4 regions of the Paenibacillus sp. 203 genome follow, and region 3 is predicted to be linked to each of the others. Evidence: riboswitches for the same ligand, from Rfam matches in the RefSeq annotation. Region 3 holds a riboswitch; each other region holds the start of a gene.

Region 1 (5,174 bases), 210 kb from region 3:
CTTTGTTGTATACCTGATCTTCAAAGCTGACAATCAGTTCTCCGTGGCTTCGCGAGGTTTCAATAGATATAACGTCGGCATCCATATCGGAGATGGACTGAATCATATGCTGAAATTCGGAATAGCACATATGCGTATGGATTTGGGTCGCTGGCTCTACGGTGGCCGTGGTCACAAGGAAGGCTTGAACCGCCCAATCCAGATAGGCTTGCTGCTGTTCTTTTTTCAGCGGAAGCCCTTCACGAATTGCAGGCTCATCGACCTGAATCATGCCGATGCCCGCTTGTTCCAGTGCCTCTACCTCTGCCCGTAATGCCAGAGCCAACTGTAAAGCAACTTGACTACGTGGAATGTCATTACGTTCGAAAGACCAGTTCAAAATGGTAACAGGACCCGTAAGCATTCCCTTAACAGGCTTGGAAGTTAACGATTGGGCGAATGCCGTTTCTTCCACGGTCATGGGCTGATCGAAGGAAACGTCTCCGTATATAATCGGCGGTTTGACACAGCGGGAGCCGTAGGACTGCACCCATCCGTTTTGCGTAAAAGCAAAGCCGTTCAGCTTTTCGCCAAAAAATTCAACCATGTCGGTCCGCTCAAATTCCCCATGTACAAGCACGTCAATGCCAATGTCCTCTTGGATATCAATCCATTCCTTAATTTGCTGTTGGATGAACGTTCGATATTGCTCGGCAGACCATTCTCCTTTGCGATAGTGCAGGCGGGCCTTGCGGATCTCGGCGGTCTGCGGGAAGCTACCAATGGTCGTCGTAGGCAGTGGAGGCAACTTCAGCTTATTTTGCTGAATCTCACGACGCTCGGCGAAAGGAACGCTGCGTGACAGAGGCTCTTTGGCCAACAGGTCGGCCAGATCGGCAGTTGTCTGTACGCGTGCCGCTGAACTGTTGAAACGGGCTACCGCATCTGCACTTTGTCCAAGCTTGGTGAGTGCGGATGGATCGTGTTTGCCAAGTGCAGCTGTCAGGATGGCGATTTCCTCTAGCTTTTCATCAGCAAAGGCCAGCGCTTGCACCAGCTCCTTGTCCAGCTTGTGCTCTGCCTCCAGGCTGACTGGCACATGCAGCAGACTGCATGATGGCTGTACGATAAGCTGCTCGGCAGTGGTCTGTTCTGCTAACTGACCCAGCAGTGCAGCTACAGCGTTCAGGTCGCTGCGCCATATATTGCGTCCGTCAATGACACCAGCGCCCAGCGTTTTTCCTTTAGGAAAGCCATGCTGCAATATATGCTGAAGATTTTCGCCACCATCATACACAAAATCAAGACCCAGCCCCTGTACCGGAAGTGCGGACAGACGCTCATAATGATCTAGGCTGCCAAAGTAGGTTTGCAGCATTATATTTAAGGAGGGCGCAGCTTGGGTCAAAGCTTCATAGACTTCTTGAATAATGTCCAGATCCTCTACTGGGAATGAGGTGGTCAGGACAGGTTCATCGATTTGTACCCACTGAACACCTTCTGCTGCTAGCTCAGACAGGACACGGGTGTATAAAGGCAGGAAGGTTCTTATAATAGAGGCAAGCTCCTTACGATCATAGCCTTTGGAAAGGGTAACGAATGAATAAGGGCCGATGAGAACCGGTTTACCCTCAATGCCTAGTTCCTGTTTTGCTTCACGATAAGCCTGTAAGGGTTTATTTTCAGTGAATACCGGGACTGCATTTGCCAATTCGGGAACGATGTAGTGATAATTGGTATTCATCCATTTGGTCATTTCACTGGCGGTTGCTCCCTTCTGACCGCGAGCGATCCCGAAGTACACGGACAGAGGAATCGGACCTGCGGGACGATAGTTGAACCGTTCAGGTACTAGACCGAACATCACAGATGTATCCAGCATGTGATCGTAATAGGAGAAGTCTCCGACAGGAATGCGATCAATCCCCTTATCGCGTTGCTTGCTCAGATGCTCCAACCGTAATTTTTTCATTTCCGTCTGCAGTTCGCTTTCGTTAATGCTGCCGTTCCAGAAGCGTTCCAGTGCTTTCTTCCATTCCCGATTTTCGCCGATACGCGGATATCCCAGATTACTGCTAATTAAGCCGGACAATTCAGGCCATTCAATAATGGACATGTACTTTTCCTCCTAGCGGGTAGCTGTTTTATTTTTACGTACCAAAAAAGGCATTCTTCCCCCCAAGGTTAAAAATAAGTAGGGGAAAGAATGCCTCCGTGATTAAAAAATCAAAAATACGGCGACTGCTCTTAACACCTCCCTATCTTCCGTAGGTACTTGCGATGTTGTTAAAATAGGCAGGTCTCCTGACTTACGGATCATGACGCTCAGCATTCCTTCCCGGTCTGTGGACCAGTGGATATATGAACAGCTGAAAGTTCCCCGTTTACAGTGGCGGGACCGTGCCGGATTTGCACCGGCTTCCCTTTTAAGCCTGATCTGAATAGAACAGACACCTATCTCCAAGCTATGCGGTTAAGGTATGACGAATAATTATGCACTCGTATACTTGTTCACCATCATAAGTGAAACTTACAGGATGCGCAATAGAAACTCCAATGGAATCTGTTAGCTATATGAAAAAAAGACAAGCCTTACCCATGATGGGGGCTTGTCTTAGATTAGATATAGCATCTTGCTTGCTGGGTAAGCATCGCCTTATGTCAATGAAACGGTATAGCCTGCCTGAATACTGGCTTTCACATCTACCAGACGCTGGTTGCGACTGCCCCGGAAGGGAAGGGTCAGGTCCTTTTGCTGTTCTACAAAACGACCATCCACAATCACATCGCACAAAAGCGCCAGTTCCTGTCGCTCCGGATCTGTGAGTAGATCTTCATAGACAAAGCCAGTGTAAGCCCACACGGTTCGGTCGGGACAGGCCTCGCGGAAGTCACGCACAAATTGCGAGCATTCTGCTGCTGAGAAAAACGGGTCTCCCCCGCAGAGAGTCAGTCCGTCCAACAACGGATTTTCCATGATGTCACGAATGACCTCCTGTTGTCGTTGGGGGGTGAATGGCTCGCCTGCACGGAAGCTCCATGACTCTGGATTAAAGCATCCAGGACAGGCATGACGGCAACCGCTAATGAACACGACGGTGCGCAGGCCGTATCCTTCGTTCAGAGATTCCGGAATGTAGCCACACAAATTCACTTATGTTTCACCCGGTCTCGAACTTCTGCCTGTTTTGCGGCATTAAAGCGAACGGTATAATCTCCTGTCAGATATCCGGTTACCCGACGTAAGCGCTGAAAGTGTGTGTGCTCCTCATCTGTGCCACATTGGGGGCAGCTTGTCCCGATAATCCCTTCATAACCACATTCCGTACAACGATCCACCGGATGGTTGATGGAGAAGTAGCCGATGTTCTGATGCAGCGCATACTGAACAATTTTAAGAAACGCATCCGGGTTATTCCGCGCATTACCGTCCAGCTCAATGTATGAAATCGCACCAGCGTTGCATAGGTTATGGAACGGAGCTTCCAAGCTGATTTTACGAGCAGCCGGGAGCGTGTAATACACGGGAATATGAAAAGAATTCGTGTAATATTCTCGATCATTTACCTCAGGAATAATCCCGAAATCACGTTGATCCAGCAATGTGAACTTGCCCGACAGACCTTCGGCAGGCGTAGCGAACAATGTAATATTTAAATTGTGGTACTCACTCATTCGATCGCAATACACGCGCATGGAAGTGATGATTCGCTGTGCCTCGCGGTATACGAAATCATCCTCCCCGTGATGTTTCCCGTATAGTGCCTTCATGCACTCAGCCAGCCCGATGAACCCGATCGAAAGCGTACCGTGCTTTAGTACACTTCCCACCTTATCATCTGGTGCCAGTTGTTCTCCACCTTCCCATACCCCTTCGCGCATCATAAAGTCCGAGGCTTTGGCCGGTTGGCTGGTCTGGATTTGATAACGATGAATTAGGCCATCTACCGCAATGCGCATAACTTCTTCTAGTCTCGCATCAAAGCGATCACGGTCAGGTGTCAGGCGTTTGCCTGTGCAAATACCATACTCAATGCCAAGTCGCACCAGATTAATGGTATTGAAGGAGAGATTCCCCTTGCCACTCTGCCGGTTTCTACCGAAACGGTCAGAAATGGTGCGGGTACGGCAACCCATTGTCGCTATAATGGTATCTGGATCATCAGCACGGTAAAAAGGCAGGTTGAAGGTGGCATCCACATTCACAAAATTGGGATACATCCGTCTACTAGAGCATTCTACCGCCCGTAAGAACAAATCATAATTGATGTCGCCTTCTGCCTGGTTGATTCCCTCTTTACATTGGAAAATATGTTGTGGAAAAATAGGAGTTTCCCCGCTGCCCAAGCCGCGAATAGTGGCCTCCAGCAGCGATTGAGTAACAAGCCGTCCCTCAGCAGACGTGCACATTCCGTAATTCAGTGAAGTGAATGGAATCTGTCCCCCCGCCCGACTGCTCATGGTGTTCAGGTTATGAATGAGCGATTCAGCAGCCTGCCGGGTTTCCGTTTCCGTTTCTTCGCGTGCGAATGCGTAGGAACGAGGGCAGACTTCTTGCAAATGGGGATTGGCCATATGTAGTTCGTCTTCAGACAGACTGGATTCTATCTCTTCCTCGAACAACCGGAGTCCCTTGCGCAGATGCTTGCGGAAGGACCGGGCAACGTATGGGGCAAGGTCCCAATCGATTTTATTGGCAGAGACACCTCCGAATTGGCTGTTTTGCTGAGACTGGAATATGATGGCGACTAGTGCCATAGCAGACATAATCGTTTGCGGTGTGCGCACAGAGCCGTTGCCTGTATTGAAGCCGTCTCGCAGTAAACGACCAAAAGGGATAAAGATACAATTTGTAGTTCCGAGTGCATATTGGTCCAAATCGTGAACATATACATACCCGTGGTCAATCGCGTTCGTCAGTTCAGGCGGAAGTACCCGCAGGCGCGCATACCATTTGGCATACTCGGACCCAAGCTTGCTCATTTTGCCGCTGAACGATTCTCCATTCAAATTTGCATTCTCCCGCAGCATGTCCAGATCTTGTGCCCCAATGACCCGCTCGCCGATGTCGTATAATTGATGTTCCTCCAGCACCTTCATCGTAAAACCCTCCATATAGTAAAATATATATATTTTTCACAAAAACAACATATTGATGATATCTTGTGTTAACCAATTGTTTCGATCTATATATT
Region 2 (5,174 bases), on a different contig from region 3:
ACAACGGGTACCGTGCTGGTGGTGGATGAAGCATTCATTGATTTTATTCCGCTGGAACGGCGAATCTCACTGCTGCCTGTGCTGGATCGCTATCCTCATGTGATTTTGATCCGGTCAATGACCAAATTTTATGCCATTCCTGGCTTGCGATTGGGCTATGCGATTGCTCATCCGGACTATATCCGGCGAATGACGGCCAAACAGGTGACCTGGAGTGTGAATGGATTGGCGTTGCTGGCTGGGGAGGCGTGTTTGAGAAGTGGGCAAGCATATGAGCGCCAAACACAGGAGCTGATTGCTGCGGAGCGCAACCGCCTGTTGACCGCCTTGGCGGAATGGGGCTGCGGTGTCGTTCCCGGTGAAGCCAATTACGTGCTGGCAAGGGCGCCGGGTACGTGGAGCGCATCGGCTATTCAGCAGGCGCTTGGACAACGCGGAATTCTTATACGTAGCTGTGCTATGTATCCGGGACTGACGACGAGCCATTTTCGGATTGCGGTCAAGGACGCGGAAGCCAACGACAGGCTGCTGTCTGTATTGGGTGAAGTGCTGGAGGAGGAGCAGCGGCGTGACAGTTAGCTTGATTATCCTGGCAGCTTACCTTTTGGACAGGCTGATCGGTGATCCGAGGTGGTTGCCGCATCCAGTCATCGGTATGGGACATGCCATTTCAGCATTGGAAAAAGCGATTCGTCGCCAGGTCCGCAGTGATCGGGGGCTGAAACGTGCGGGTATACTGCTTCCGCTCATTGTGGCGGGAGGCTCCTTTGCGCTCGCCTGGGCGCTGTTGCACTTGCTTGCCTGGATTCATCCGTGGTTATCTGTCGGCGCAGAAATGGTGCTGATTGCGACCACGATTGCTTCCAAAGGACTAAAGGATGCAGGAATGGCAGTATATCGAGCGTTGCAGGCGGATGACCTGGCTGCGGCACGGCGGGAGCTAGGCATGATTGTCGGGCGGGATACGCAACAGCTTGATGAACCTGAGATTGTACGCGGTACGGTTGAAACGGTCGCTGAAAATATCGTGGATGCGATTATTTCCCCGCTTTTTTATGCCCTGATCGGGGGAGCACCCTTGGCGCTGGCTTATCGTGCTGTGAATACGCTAGATTCCATGGTTGGCTATAAAAATGAAAAGTATCTGCATTTAGGCTGGGCTTCAGCACGTCTGGATGATGTGGCTAACTACATTCCGGCACGCCTGACAGCGGCAATGCTTGTGGTAGCGGCGTGGATATACAAGCGAGATGCTGCTAGAAGCTGGCGCACAGTCAAGCGAGATGCTCGTCTGCACCCAAGCCCGAACAGTGGCTTCCCGGAATCAGCTGTTGCTGGAGCACTGGGGATTCGTCTTGGAGGCTATAATGTGTATCATGGCGTACGCTCTTTTCGTGCATACATGGGCGATTGGATACGACCGCTAGAGTCGAAAGATATACGGTATACAATCCAGCTGATGTTCGCCGTGTCCAGTATGTTCGTAGGATTGTGTTTGTTAGGAGCCGCAGGTTGTTTTGCCTTGGGATGGGTGCGGTGAGGGTGAGGCGTGACACACTGAATAATGATCGAGCAGGAAGTGACATGATCTTGAAACAAGATATAGCAGCAAAAAGGACGGTAGAATACGTACAAAGTCCGAACTCACAGGAGGATAAGGTGCCGTATGATGCTAAAGAAGATCTGCATTGGGACATGGAGCTCGTGTTAGTTCGTCACGGCACAACCTTATGGAATAAGGAACGTCGATATATGGGACACTCCGACTTAGGTTTGCTACCAGGAGCAGAACAAGAATTAAAGCCTTTGCAAGAAGAATTGCAGGGGCAGTCCTTTGCTCGAATCTATTGCAGCGATTTAATGCGATGTTGCCAGACCTTGCAGATCATTGTGCCGGAGTCAGAATTGACGTCTGGAGGTTCCCTATCCACTATGTCTCCTATGATGGAACCACGTCTGCGAGAGCTTCATTTTGGCGAGTGGGATGGAAAAACGTATGACATGCTCAAGGATGTGTCATTGTATCGCGCTTGGATTGATGAGCCGCAACGGATAACCCCTCCTGGAGGAGAGTCTTGGACAGATTTTGTGAATCGTTTGCGGAAATTTCTTGACTCTCTGTATGAATGGCGTGTTGCTATGGAAGTTCGACCCATGGATTTGACTGCTGGGCCGCTCTCTGTTTTGGTCGTTACGCATGGTGGCGTAATTCGTCAGTTAGCTTGTATGCTGATACCGGGCCATGATTTTTGGAGTCTGAATCCGAAGCCGGGAGAAGCATTTAGGATTCAATTGAGGCTGGCAGGACCGCACAATTACATAGCCGAAATGCTCCCTCATTAGGTTAGACACCAGTGGATAAAGAGGCTGTTTGGGTTGTAAGCCGCCTCATTTTAACCTATAATCATCAAGTAAAAGAACGGCTTGACTACCACTACATCAAATATCCAGCAGACGAGGTCGGCGCAGTGTGATGAAACTATGGTTTCCCTTGCCTGCGCTGTTAAAAGGGAAGTCGGTGTAAGTCCGGCGCGGTCCCGCCACTGTAAATGGAAGCATGCCCGTTAGTCCTGCTTTATGTGCTACTAAGCATATGAAGGAATTTCAGGACATGCATCTTACCATAAGTCAGGATACCTGCCCGTCCGCCTGTCACCATAATCCTTCGAGGAAAGGATGACGTGTTCGCAGTGACTGTCCGTGCGGAAAGAAGCTGCCGCCTGCGCACGATCTGCGCTAACGTGACCCCTGTGTCCTGATATAAGGATGCGGGGGTTTTTTGATAGGAAAAGAAGGCTGGATTTAGAAGATATCTGATGATGCTCAAGTAACGCTCTTAACGATTTTTTTATGAAGGGGTGCAAATCATGGCAGGAAAAAAAATAAAGGTTTGGACAACAGGTTTATTGGTTCTGATTTTGGCAGTTGTGCTGAGTGCATGTGGCGCTAATGGGAAAAATGCTGAAAATAAAGAGAATCAGACTTCTGCACAGCAGCCGGGAAAGACCGTAACCGCACAAGAGCCTCCGGGCAAAACAGTTTACCCACTCACAGTTAAGGATGCAACAGGACAGGAATTTACATTCAAAAAAGCGCCGGATAAAATCGTTTCCGTCTCCCCGGCAGAAACCGAGGCGCTGTTCGCCATCGGACTGGATAAGGAAATAGTTGGCGTCTCCGACTACTCTGATTACCCGGAAGCAGCTACGAAAAAGCCTAAAGTAGGCGGTATTATGAAACCGAACGAAGAGGCGATCATTGCTGCTAACTCGGAAGTCGTTTTTGCAGGGATATCACTTAGTGAACAGGCTACGACCAAGCTGCGCGACATGGGAATTATGATTTTTAAAACGGAACCGAAGACAGTTGAAGATGTCATAGCTAACATCGAATTGTATGGAAAAATCACCGATCATCAGAAAGAAGCGAGAGCGGTGACTGACAAGATGAGAGCAGATGTAGCGGAAGTGAAAGAAGGAGTTAAAAATATCGGTAAAGGGCAGAAGCTGCGGGTATACGTCGAGTTTTCACCAGGCTGGACAGTTGGTAAAGGCGAGTTTATGGACGAGCTGATTACGTTGGCGGGCGGCGAAAATGTAGGTGCCACGCAGAAGGGGTGGTACCAAATTAGTGAAGAAAATATTATTGCTGCGAACCCTGACGTGATTTTGTACAGCAAAAGTGTCAAGGACGACAAAACTGGCCAAACGCTCGGCGAAATCATTAAAGCTCGCAGTGGATGGGATCAAATATCGGCTGTTCGCCACAACCGGGTGTTTGCCGTGGATGATAATTTGATCAGTCGTCCGGGTCCACGCGTAACGGAAGGTCTCAAGGAAGTGGCCAAGGGCGTGTATCCTGAAATTTTCAAATGAACCGTAAACTGATCGGCTTTGGAGGGACAGGTCTTGTCCTGCTGTTGCTGACGCTGCTGCTCTGTCTTGGCATCGGCTCGGCCAAGCTTCCGGTCAGCCAGATCACGGGCATTCTGGTTAACCACCTTCCGTGGTTAGGCGATACGTTTACACCGGATTGGAATACATCCTCAGAGCAGATTATTTTGAAGGTCAGATTGCCACGAGTGTTACTGGGAATGTTGGTAGGAGCAGCGCTGGCGCTGGCGGGAGCCGGATTTCAGGGTGTGCTGCGTAATCCTTTGGCTGATCCGTATACACTGGGGGTATCCTCGGGGGCTTCGGTAGGAGCGGCAGTACTGATCTATTGGGGCCTTCAATTTTCATTTGTTGGCATATGGACGCTGCCGCTAGTGGCATTTACGACCGGAATGCTGACGCTGTGGATGGTGCTGACGTTGGCACGGGAAGGTGGAAAAATTCCGACACAAAGTCTCATTTTGTCGGGTGTGGTGATGCAATCCTTTCTGGGAGCGGTTGTTTCCTTTCTGACAGCCATGTCGAAGGAGACGGTCAATGAAATATTGTACTGGACGATGGGAAGTCTTAGTCTGCGCGGTTGGTCATATACAGGAATCCTTTTACCTTATGTGGTCATAGGACTGGTATTTCTATGGAACCGGGCACGGGTGCTGAATATTTTGGCTTTGGGTGAACGTCAGGCGGCTCACATGGGAGTTCATGTAGATGCGACGAAGCTATCTGTCCTGATCATTTCCACGCTGCTGACAGCTGCCGCTGTCTCGGTATGTGGAGTGATTGGCTTTGTGGGACTTGTTGTACCGCATATCATTCGTCTGGTGACAGGTCCTGATTACCGGATGATTGTTCCATTATCTGCGCTCGGTGGAGCCATTTTTATGGCTTGGGCAGATACGGCGGCTCGCACGTTGTTAGCCCCCACGGAAATTCCTCTGGGCGTGATGACGGCCTTTGTTGGGGCACCGTTCTTCGCATATCTCCTGTATCGGAACAAGAAGCTGCGCAGGGGGGAACTGCTGTGACAGAACAAAGTGAATCACAGAAAGTGCGTGATCGGGCATTAGAGGTAGCGGGTCTGACACGTGCCTATGGAGAGTTCCATGCGTTAAAGAATATAAGCTGGAGCGTCGACGAAGGAACTTGGTGGGGGATTATTGGTCCGAACGGCAGTGGAAAATCGACCTTGCTGCATCTGCTTTCGGGTGTAGATCAGCCAACTTCGGGAAACGTTCATATCTATGGCAAAAAGGTCGGTAGCTACAGCAGAAAAGAGCTTTC
Region 3 (5,174 bases):
TGTCCTTTTTTGGTTTTGGCAGGTTTTATACTATTTTAAAGTACAGAAGGAGCGATACTCGCATAATGAAAGCTTTGGAGGAACGTATTCGTCAAGAGGGACAAATTTTATCTGACACCGTATTAAAGGTAGATTCATTTTTGAATCATCAGGTAGATACAGCATTAGCTTTGGAGATTGGTAAGGAGTTTGCACGCCTTTTCGGCAGTGCTCCGATCACCAAGGTGCTTACAATTGAAGCTAGTGGTATTCAATTTGCTATGGCTACTGCTATTGCCTTGGGGGTCCCGTTCATTTATGCGAAGAAAAAGAAGGCAATCACGCTGAATGAGCAGGTATACTTCGCAGAGGTTCATTCGTTCACTCGGCAGGAAACCTATCAGGTGAGCATTTCTCAAAAATATCTCGATGCCAGCGACCATGTGCTGATCGTGGATGATTTTCTGGCTACTGGCGCAGCCTTGGTTGGACTTACGGATATTGTGAAGGAAGCAGGAGCGGAGCTGGCCGGGGTTGGCTGTGTAATTGAGAAGAGCTTCCAGGAAGGTCGTGGACTGTTGGAGCAAAGAGGCATTGCTGTGCGCTCTCTTGCGCGTATCGCTTCCATGGCACCGGGCGAGGTTCATTTTATAGAGGAAGCTGGAGCGGTGATTCCTCCCGTTAAGGAGAATGTGGGATGTTAAGTAAACAAAAGTTATTCGCGCTGGGCTTTCAGCATGTCATGGCCATGTACGCTGGAGCAATTGCTGTACCTCTAATTGTAGGGGGAGCATTGCACCTGACGCCAGCCCAGATGGCTTATTTGGTGGCTGCCGATTTGTTCACTTGCGGGATTGCTACGTTATTACAGATTATGGGCACACGCTTTTTCGGTAGTAGACTGCCTGTCATTTTAGGCTGTACGTTTACGGCAGTAGGGCCCATTATCGCGATTGCTTCGACCTCAAATTTAGCGACAGCGTACGGTGCTATCATTTTGTCCGGTATATTTGTGGTATTAGCGGCACCGTTGTATGGCAAGCTGCTACGCTTTTTCCCGACGGTTGTTACGGGTTCGGTCGTTACGATTATCGGTCTATCTCTTATTCCGGTGGCGATGAACAATGTAGCAGGGGGCCAGGGCAGCTCGGATTTTGGACAGCCACGTAATTTGCTGTTGGCGTTAGTTACACTACTGGTTATTCTGCTTGTGAATCGGTTGGCAAAAGGCTTTTTGCGCTCGATTTCCGTGCTTATTGGTCTGTTCGCGGGTACGGTGGTTGCTTATGGAATGGGAATGGTGCATTTTGCACCCGTGGCGGAGGCCTCATGGGTGAGTGTCGCGCAGCCGTTTTATTTTGGTAAGCCAGAGTTTAGCATGATGGCAGTTTGTACGATGATTATCGTCAATATTGTCAGTATGGTTGAGTCTACAGGCGTTTATCTGGCAGTAGGCAAAGCGATTGATCAGAAGGTGGAACAGAAGCAGATCGTCAATGGTCTGCGTTCCGAAGGACTTGCGATTATGCTTGGGGGTATTTTTAATGCGTTTCCTTATACAGCTTTCTCGCAAAATGTTGGTCTGATCTCACTCACACGCGTCAAATCGCGGAACGTTATTTTTGCTGCGGGCGGGATCATGGTTGTTCTCGGTTTGCTGCCTAAGCTGGCTGCCTTAACGACAGTGATTCCTAACGCTGTGCTAGGCGGGGCGATGATCGTCATGTTTGGCTCGGTTGCTGCATCAGGCATGTCTATTTTGTCAGAAGTGGATCTGCGGAAGGAAAGCAATCTGCTGATCGCAGCATGCAGTATTGCCGTGGGCCTAGGCTCTGCCGTTCTGCCACAAATGTTCGACCAGCTGCCGAGCTTTGCCAAAATGCTGCTGCAAAATGGGATCGTTTCGGGTTCGATTACTGCGATTGTCTTGAACATTGTTTTGACGAGAAAACAAGGGGAATCGGTCAAAAGCGTGACGGTTTCGGAGGTTCCACAGAAGGTTTGATGATTAGGAATAAATAAAGATAGCCGGAGAGAGGACGTATGCCTCTTTTCCGGCTTTTTGGCATGGAGTTATCCAGATAGTAGATACCCTTGCCGCCTGGGGACATATAGATAAAGCTGCGGGATGAAATGGGTAGCTCTAATTTGGTGTGTTTTCCAGTTTATGAGCTAGAAGAATTTGCTAGAGTGGTAGGAAGGGGCATGGTATAATCTAAATTATGGATTTTGAATAGTGGTGGATGTTTTCGGACCACGGTGCAGCTTCCCGAAAGGGGGTGAAGCCGATGGTGAACCTTGTGTCGTGCTACGATGTGTTGCGTTGGATGGTTACGTTACTAAGCCTGGTGTTTAGTATTCGTAAACTTTATCGCTGGCTACGTCGGAAATTTCGGACAAGCGAAAACCCACCGCGTAATTAGGTTAGGCGCCTAACGGTGGGTTTAGCTAAGTATTTAGCGCGCCGTGGTGATCCACAGCCTTTCAAGTCCTAAGAGTCTTTGCCGTTGGCGCGGCGAAGACTCTTTTTAGTATACGGACACAAAGGTTATCTCTATACCTAATTTTAGCACGTTCATTTCGTGCACGCAATGAATAGCCATTACCTTCATTCTCGCCATATCATTCAAATTTGAATTATTATACAGCATTTATTGACAAGCTTGTGACAACAAAATAAGATAATCCTAAATCGTAATGAAAAGAAATAATAGAAGAAAACAGGTGTGAGCCGGACGACTCTGTGTATGGGGTTTTATTGAGACCATGTGGATAGTTGTTGAGCGTGTTCACTTAAAAGGGAAGTTCGGTAGATCCCGACACGGACCCGCCACTGTATACAGGCATCAGTAGGATACTACTGGAGCTTTCAGAACAGCCACTGGAACTGTGAAGAACCGGGAAGGCCTGAAAGATACGCCTGGAGTCAGGAGACCTGCCTGTTTTGACATCACTGTTAGACCCACGGGATTGCTGGGGAGGTGGTTAGGCGTGCTGCATACGGAATGTCTGAAACCGATCTGATCCCTTCTATATTATTAGAGTTGGCTTCGAGGTGAGTTTTGACATTTTATAATGGAGCATTTCTGACTGCTGATCAAGTGGTCCGGAATGCTTTTTTCGCGTTTTGCGTTAGGTTTATATGATTTTACAAGATAGAGGGGGATTCATCGAATGATTAGCAATCATAGCAGGCGCTCATGGTTGATATGTACAGGGGTGATGCTGCTGCTGGCAGTTATGGCTCTTTCGGGATGTACTAGCAATAAGACGTCGAATAGCTCCGGCAAAGATGAGAACGCGTCAGCACAACAAACAGCGACAGGTAAAAAGCTGGTAATGGCGTATACATGGAAACCGTCAGGTGTTGATCCGCACGGAGATAATAGCTGGGATGTGATGCGATCCGGTGCAGGTGAGACACTGGTACGTTTGAATGAAAAGCTGGAGCCTGTGGCTTGGCTGGCAAAGGAGTGGAAGCAGGATAGTCCTACAGTTTGGACGTTCAGCTTGCAGGATAAAGTCACTTTTCATAATGGAAAAAGTATGGATGCAGCAAGTGTAAAAGCATCTTTGCTACGCTCTATCGAGAAAAGCCATCTGGCGAAGGATTTACTGAATGTGAAGTCCATTGATGTAAGCGGCCCGCTGGCCTTAAAGATTACGACAAACCAGCCGAATGCGGCGTTGGTGTCCAATCTAGCTGATCCATCGACGATTGTACTGAATGTGGCATCGATGAAGGATGAGCAGAGCTACCCAGCGATGACAGGCGCCTTTAAAATCAAAGCGTTCAACAAGGACCAATCCTTGGTCGTAGAGCGTTATGACGGATATTGGGGCGAGAAGGCACGATTGGCTGAAGCGACGATGAAGTTCATTACGGACGGGAATTCGCGCCTGATGGCGCTGCAATCCGGCGAGGTGGACGTAGCGACGGATATTCCGGTTGATAACGCAGAGGTACTGAAAAAGAACGACAGGCTACAAGTGCTGTCGGCTCCCTCCTTGCGCACCCATATGCTCGTGTACAATATGGAATCCCCAGTATTCAAGGATGCGGCGAACCGTAAGGTGGTGGACAGCCTGATTCCACGCACATCGATTGTGAGCGCCGTCATGAGGGGCTTCGGTACGGAAGCAAGCAGTCCGTTCCCGAGCATTCTTCCCTTCGGTAAAGTTGAGCGTAAAGCGCTGGACGGAACGGCGGATCAGCTGTTAACGAAGGATGGCTGGCAGAAGGACGCCCAAGGGACATGGACTAAGCAAGGCAAGCCGTTCGAGGTTACGCTGCTGACTTTTCCTCAGCGTCCTGAGCTCTCTGTTATGGCTGAGGTCATCCAAAGCCAATTGCTGAAAGAGGGAATTCAGGTCAAGATTCGCAAGGTGGAAAATATCGACGAGGCGTTGACCAAAAACGATTGGGATTTTGCTATGTACAGTATGCTTACTGCTCATACAGGAGAGCCACAATATTTTATGGACATGTTTTATTCTTCGCAAAGCGAAGCCAATGTAAGCCGTTATAGTTCCAAACCGCTGGAGAGTATTCTTAACAGCTTGAAGCTGGCGAAGGATACAGCGCAGCGTAATGCTGTGACACTACAAGCGCTGGATATCATCAATACGGATTTGCCACAGTCGTTCATTGTGCATCCTGACAATGTGTTTGGTGTGAAAAAAGGGGTGGAGGGTTTTACACCCCATCCGATCGAGTATTACTACATTACAGCGCAATCCGATATTGCGGAATAACGAGCGGCGTATCCTATGATTCGTTTTATACTGGAACGTGTGGCGCAGCTGCTCATCATTGTATTCGTTGTATCCACGCTGACTTTTGTACTGATGAGGCTGGCTCCTGGTGACCCTGCTACCATTTTGCTCACCGCGCATAATGTCCCTGCCTCTGAGGAAGCGTTGACGACGCTACGGCAGGAACTGGGCTTAAACGAACCGTTTCATATTCAATATGTGAACTGGCTGCGGGATGTGTTCACAGGGCATTGGGGCACCTCGTATGTATCCAAGGAATCCGTGCTAGCCGAACTGTGGAACAGACTGCCTGCTACTGTGGAGCTAGCTGCTGCGGGCTTTGCCGTCATGACGGTGCTTACGCTGGGGTTGGGACTGGCTGCCTCGCTAAAAATCAGCGGTCCACTGGATCGCCTGGGCAGGCTGTTTGCCCTGCTGGG
Region 4 (5,174 bases), 240 kb from region 3:
ACAATTGGCCGTAACCTTGCCGAACAAGCCTTCCTTAGCTCGCTCCAGCACCAGTTCAATCAATTGAGGATGAAAACCAAAATATCCTCCCATTTCCACTTGTAATGTAGGGTGAGCCTCGGCAAATTCCTGGGTCATTTCTCCGATGCGCTTAATCAGCACACCCGTGAACAGAAAATAGGGAAGCACGATAATCTTTTTGGCCCCCAGTCGTACACAACGCTCCAATCCATCGGGAAAAGAAGGCTGCGTCACACCGATAAAGCTGCTCTCTACCCACGTATAAGAAAGCTGTTCCCATAGCATACGGGTGATTTTGAAAAAGTCACTGTTCGCATCTGGATCGCTACTTCCGCGTCCTAACACAAGTACCGCCGTTTCTTCGTCGGATACCTCGGAAAATGCCTCTACAGCGCTATTCATTCCCGCTGGAACTGCAACCGGACGGGCCTCTTTCAAGCGGCTTTGCAGAATGCTGACGATTTTCTCGTGAACGCCAATCGGGCGTCCATATACAAATTCCACCTGTGGATATTTTGCTTTTGCCCGATCAATAGCCATCGGAATATCAATTTTGGCATGTACCGCTGCGAACAAGATAATCGGAATGAGAACGACACGCGTCGCACCTTTCTCCACACATGTTTGCATCCCATCAGCAATGCTGGGACGTGTCAACTCCAAGAAACAGGTTTCCACGCACATATCCGGTACCCGGTCTGCCACTGCCTGTGCAAATTCCAGCAGTTCCTGGTTCCCCTCCGGGTCCCGACTTCCATGTCCAACTAACAATATTGCATCCACTGCTGTTTTTTCCTCCTCTTTAATAGGGATAGCCTGCATGACGCCCTATTTTATATATATGCTTGTATCCAGTTCATCAGGCCTTCAGTCCATTAATCACCACAAACCGCATTCACTTCTACCGTTGCTGGTGCATCTTCATGCCGGAAACCCGCAACGACACCTACACGTTTAAAAAATTTATGAAAACGCTCATTCGGATGCCCTTTTTCCTTATATTCAGCGATGACGTTCTCCACAATGTCAGTAATTTGATCACCCGGAATCCCTTCCGCTACGGGCTGAGCGGCATGAGCATTGCGCCCGAATTTTTTGCCACCAAGGAAGAGGTCGTATCCTCCCTTGCGATAGACGATGCCAATATCCTCCAGCACCGCTCCATAGCAGGCCATACCGCATCCGTTCAAAGCAATGCTCGTTTCCTTGGGTGCCTGTAATCCGCCAAGTACAACCTGTAGATGTTCAGCCACAGGCACAGCGTCATCCTTCTCCATATTGCAGAAGTCGCACGCCTTCACCTTAAACACATCGCCGATCGGCATGACAATGAATCGTTCATCCCGCAGTCGTCCGACCAGTTCCTCGGGGTCTGCGCACGGCACACGCAGCACGATCTGATGATCCGGCGTGTACTCCAGCTCGCCGTCATCACCCGCTACCTCGGCGAGCATTGCCATCTGGCGAGCGGTGAACTTCTTGTTTCCCACACCCGGGGAAACGCCCACCTCAAACAGCGCAGGCTTGCCAAAGCCGCCTGTCGCCATCCCGGCCGTAGCCCCCGCTCCGGCCACCGCTGACGTTCTTGCGGTGCTCTCGGCGGTAGGCGCTTGCCCGCTCCAGCGAGCGTTGGCTGCGTCAGGCAGCTTGCCGCCAACAGCGAGGCGGCTTAGTGCCTCTGCCGCCAGCGATGCCGGGGTTGCTGCGCCGGTTTGCACAGCGGTCGTTGCCTGCACGGCAGCCATCGCTTGCGGGCGTGCCTGCGTCGCAATCGCAGCGCCGCTCGCGGAGGGACCAGCGAGCGTAGTCGGGGCTGCGCCTGCCTGCGGTGCGGCCTCTTGCGCGCCCAGCGACCACGGCTCCGCTTCCGTACGGAGACGCTGATGCGGCTTGAGCGCTTGCTCGGTCGCATCCAGCGTGTATTTGCGCTGATATCCGCGCGGAGTCACGATCAAGCCGTCATACACCGTTGTCGAGGAATTACCGATGATTACAGTTGTCAGCATCCCGATGTCATGATTCAGCATATCTTCCAGCGTCGTGACAATAACTTGCTGACGTTCACGATAAGCACTTTTCACCAACCCAACTGGAGTTTGCGGATCGCGGTAACGCAGCAAAATGGACTGCGTCTCCACAATCTGGCGGGTACGTCGGCCACTGCGCGGATTATATAATGCAATCACAAAATCGGCAGAAGCCGCTGCTTCTACGCGCTTCACAATCGTTTCCCATGGGGTCAGATGATCACTCAGACTGATCGTGCAAGCATCATGCATAACTGGCGCGCCCAACAGTGAAGCACAGGACTGAATAGCAGAGATCCCTGGCACGACTTCTACCTCAACCCCGTCCTCGCGTCGCCAGCCTTTTTGCATCAGCACTTCGTACACCAGCCCTGCCATACCATAGACTCCTGCATCTCCACTGGAAATGACAGCTACCTTCTTGCCCATCTCTGCTTGGCGAACCGCCTCCTGCGCACGGCTCACTTCCTCTGTCATCCCTGTGCGTACAATCTCCTGTCCGTTCAACAACGGACGGATCAAATCAACGTAGGTATTGTAGCCGATAATGACCTCACTTTCGGCCAGCGCATCCAGCGCCCGTTTTGTGATATGTTCCATATCTCCTGGTCCAAATCCAATCACCAACAATTTTCCTAATGGGCTCATCGTGCTCCTCCTATTCATCCTTTTCAGGGCAGCTATCCTATCTATTTCAATGATTTATGGACATCCTGTAACTCAAAAAACCCCATCCTGCCCGGATGGGGTTTCTATGTACGTATCTCTCATCAGACGAACAAACAGCGTAAGAAGACACTATTTGTCTTCCTCCAGCCTGCCGTTGTTTTCCACCTGTCTGTTTACGCTTCAAACGCTGCTGCACGTTCATATCCACGCAAACCTCTAACCAACATGGAAAAAGCAACGTGTGCCTGATTTCCTGATTTCGTACACCCATCCTCTCCGCGAAGGTTAACGGTGCATACAGATCAAGGTAGGTCTCCTGGCTTGGCATCAACAGATTCTTTCGTCTTCCCCGTTTTTCACGAGTGACCATTTAAAAAAATCCTCTTCCTTACAGTGGCGGGACCGCTCGGGATTTGCACCCGATTCCCTGTTACCCTTTGCTCAACCGCAAAGGCACCTTGTCTGTCCGCTATTTGATTATGGGTCTTATCATAACCTTGCCTCAATCAGTTGTGCAAGCACGAAAAACGCTTTATTTCAAGTTCTCTGCTTTATTTTTTAACATATGTAGCAATTCATCCGGGTCCGCAGAGATACTTAATAACGCTGGATGCTCAGCCCCGGTAAACCCCTCTTGCACGCTATGGCGCACCATTTCTACTAACGGGTCAAAATATCCATTCACATTCAGCAGCCCAATCGGCTTGCGATGAATGCCGATTTGAGCCCAGCACAATACCTCGAACAGCTCCTCAAAGGTTCCCAAGCCACCCGGAAGGGCTATAAACGCATCGGCCATCTCGCTCATTGCCGCTTTACGCTCATGCATGCTCGCTACTTCAATAAATTCGGTAACTCCCCGATGAATGATCTCTGCATCAAATAACAGGGTGGGCATAATGCCAGTGACCTGACCGTCACCCGCCAGCATGCCATCCGCAACCTGACCCATCAGCCCCCTACTGGAGCCACCGTAGATCAGACGGATATGATGGCGAGCCATGGCTTCTCCCAGCTTGCCTGCCGCTTCAACATATACCGATGAATGTCCAGGTCTGGACCCGGCAAATACACAAATAGAATTCATTAACGTCTCAGCTCCTGTCCTAAGTATCATGCATCGAAACTTATTCATTATATTAGCTAAATATTTTCGCTATAACAAAAATCTTTGTCGATGCATGTCCAATAAAAAAAAGATAAAGACCTCGCAGGCCCTTATCTTTATTTTACGCTTTATCCAAAAATATAAGTTCATTTTTAGCATACTATATTTATAATTCTATCTCATTTCAATGACCATTCACGATCTTCAGACCACAGCCATGCACCGAATCGTTATGCTCAAAATATTTGCCAAGCTCCACCATCATCGCGCCCATGCGCTCTTCGGTTGGAAACACGACTCGTTCAATCCCCTCTTCCACAATGGACTGCGCAGTCACCTTCCCTACTGATACAGCAATCACATCCTCGCGGAAAGCTTCCAGTAAATCCTCGATTCGATTTTGCTCTCTCGCATATTGGGCTAAAAATCGGATTTGCGGACCACTCGTGAACGTAACAGCATCAACATTACGATGGATAACATCCTCCAGTAACGCCTGCAATTTTGCTTCCTCAGGTGGGATATGCTTATAAGGAAGTACCTGGCGGGTCACTGCCCCCTGCTCGTCCAGCCATTTTACCAACCGTGGGGCTGGATCGCCATGCAGTTGCAACAATACTTCTTTCCCCTTCAGATCGTATGGGGCGAAAGCTCCTGTCAATCCGATCAAACTTCCGTCCTCGTCTCGTACTACTGGCGTAAAGCCACGCTTTTTGAGTCCATTGACCGTCTTGTAGCCCCGCGCTGCAATGTTGGAAGATTGTAGAAGCTCCATAATCTGCTCAGCCACGCCCATATCCTCTGCCATATCGAACAAGGCATCCAGCCCCATACCTGTCGTGAAGATGTACCAGTCCGGAGGGTTCTTCACCCACGATACAACAGCGTTGCGCAGCTCGATATCATCCAGAAAAACCGTGCCCTGAGCCGGACGTTGTACTGGCTCACCCCCCATCTTCACAACTAGCAGCGCCATTTCTTCTGCTTTACGGGGACCCGCAAGAGCGACTCTCTTACCTGCCATGCGTTGTGCCATTCTGTTGCCTCCCTTGTAGAAGTCGTATTTCTTTCTACCAAGTATACAATCAGAGGGGTAAAAGACAAATAAGAATTACTTTTCCGATGAATACAGTAATCTTATAAGCGGCCGTGTTCTGTTCTGCCTCCATGCTGGCTTTCTTTCTGACTACTACTATCCCGCTCCCCACTAGATGAATGCTCACCGTCGTCTTTTTCTTTAGATTTGGGTCGGAGCAACATCCATAGCACCAAGGGCATAAGTACAAAAAAAATGATTATTACCGCGGTCCACTCCCGGCTGAACTCATAAATTTGCACAATGTTGGAGA

What was found. A riboswitch is a leader RNA that binds a small molecule or an ion and turns the genes downstream of it on or off. The one in region 3 is predicted to bind cobalamin.
Region 1: it holds a riboswitch for cobalamin, as region 3 does, so the genes downstream of both, metE (5-methyltetrahydropteroyltriglutamate--homocysteine S-methyltransferase) here and WA407_RS00905 (ABC transporter substrate-binding protein) in region 3, are expected to answer to the same signal.
Region 2: it holds a riboswitch for cobalamin, as region 3 does, so the genes downstream of both, WA407_RS11185 (ABC transporter substrate-binding protein) here and WA407_RS00905 (ABC transporter substrate-binding protein) in region 3, are expected to answer to the same signal.
Region 4: it holds a riboswitch for cobalamin, as region 3 does, so the genes downstream of both, cobJ (precorrin-3B C(17)-methyltransferase) here and WA407_RS00905 (ABC transporter substrate-binding protein) in region 3, are expected to answer to the same signal.

Annotation. Positions count from the first base shown of each region.
Region 1 is NZ_JAXCHD010000001.1:401,860-407,033, forward strand. It holds gene metE (5-methyltetrahydropteroyltriglutamate--homocysteine S-methyltransferase) at 1-2,095, opposite strand, end outside; cobalamin riboswitch at 2,257-2,452, opposite strand; gene nrdG (anaerobic ribonucleoside-triphosphate reductase activating protein) at 2,636-3,133, opposite strand; gene WA407_RS01870 (anaerobic ribonucleoside triphosphate reductase) at 3,130-5,079, opposite strand.
Region 2 is NZ_JAXCHD010000004.1:378,685-383,858, forward strand. It holds gene cobD (threonine-phosphate decarboxylase CobD) at 1-579, shown strand, start outside; gene cbiB (adenosylcobinamide-phosphate synthase CbiB) at 569-1,540, shown strand; gene WA407_RS11180 (histidine phosphatase family protein) at 1,585-2,343, shown strand; cobalamin riboswitch at 2,466-2,659, shown strand; gene WA407_RS11185 (ABC transporter substrate-binding protein) at 2,868-3,875, shown strand; gene WA407_RS11190 (FecCD family ABC transporter permease) at 3,872-4,918, shown strand; gene WA407_RS11195 (ABC transporter ATP-binding protein) at 4,915-5,174, shown strand, end outside.
Region 3 is NZ_JAXCHD010000001.1:191,578-196,751, forward strand. It holds gene WA407_RS00895 (xanthine phosphoribosyltransferase) at 66-683, shown strand; gene WA407_RS00900 (nucleobase:cation symporter-2 family protein) at 677-1,984, shown strand; cobalamin riboswitch at 2,733-2,936, shown strand; gene WA407_RS00905 (ABC transporter substrate-binding protein) at 3,154-4,734, shown strand; gene nikB (nickel ABC transporter permease) at 4,750-5,174, shown strand, end outside.
Region 4 is NZ_JAXCHD010000001.1:428,378-433,551, reverse strand. It holds gene WA407_RS02005 (sirohydrochlorin chelatase) at 1-804, opposite strand, end outside; gene cobJ (precorrin-3B C(17)-methyltransferase) at 897-2,696, opposite strand; cobalamin riboswitch at 3,007-3,192, opposite strand; gene WA407_RS01995 (TIGR00730 family Rossman fold protein) at 3,250-3,804, opposite strand; gene WA407_RS01990 (uroporphyrinogen-III synthase) at 4,010-4,861, opposite strand; gene WA407_RS01985 (GerAB/ArcD/ProY family transporter) at 4,963-5,174, opposite strand, start outside.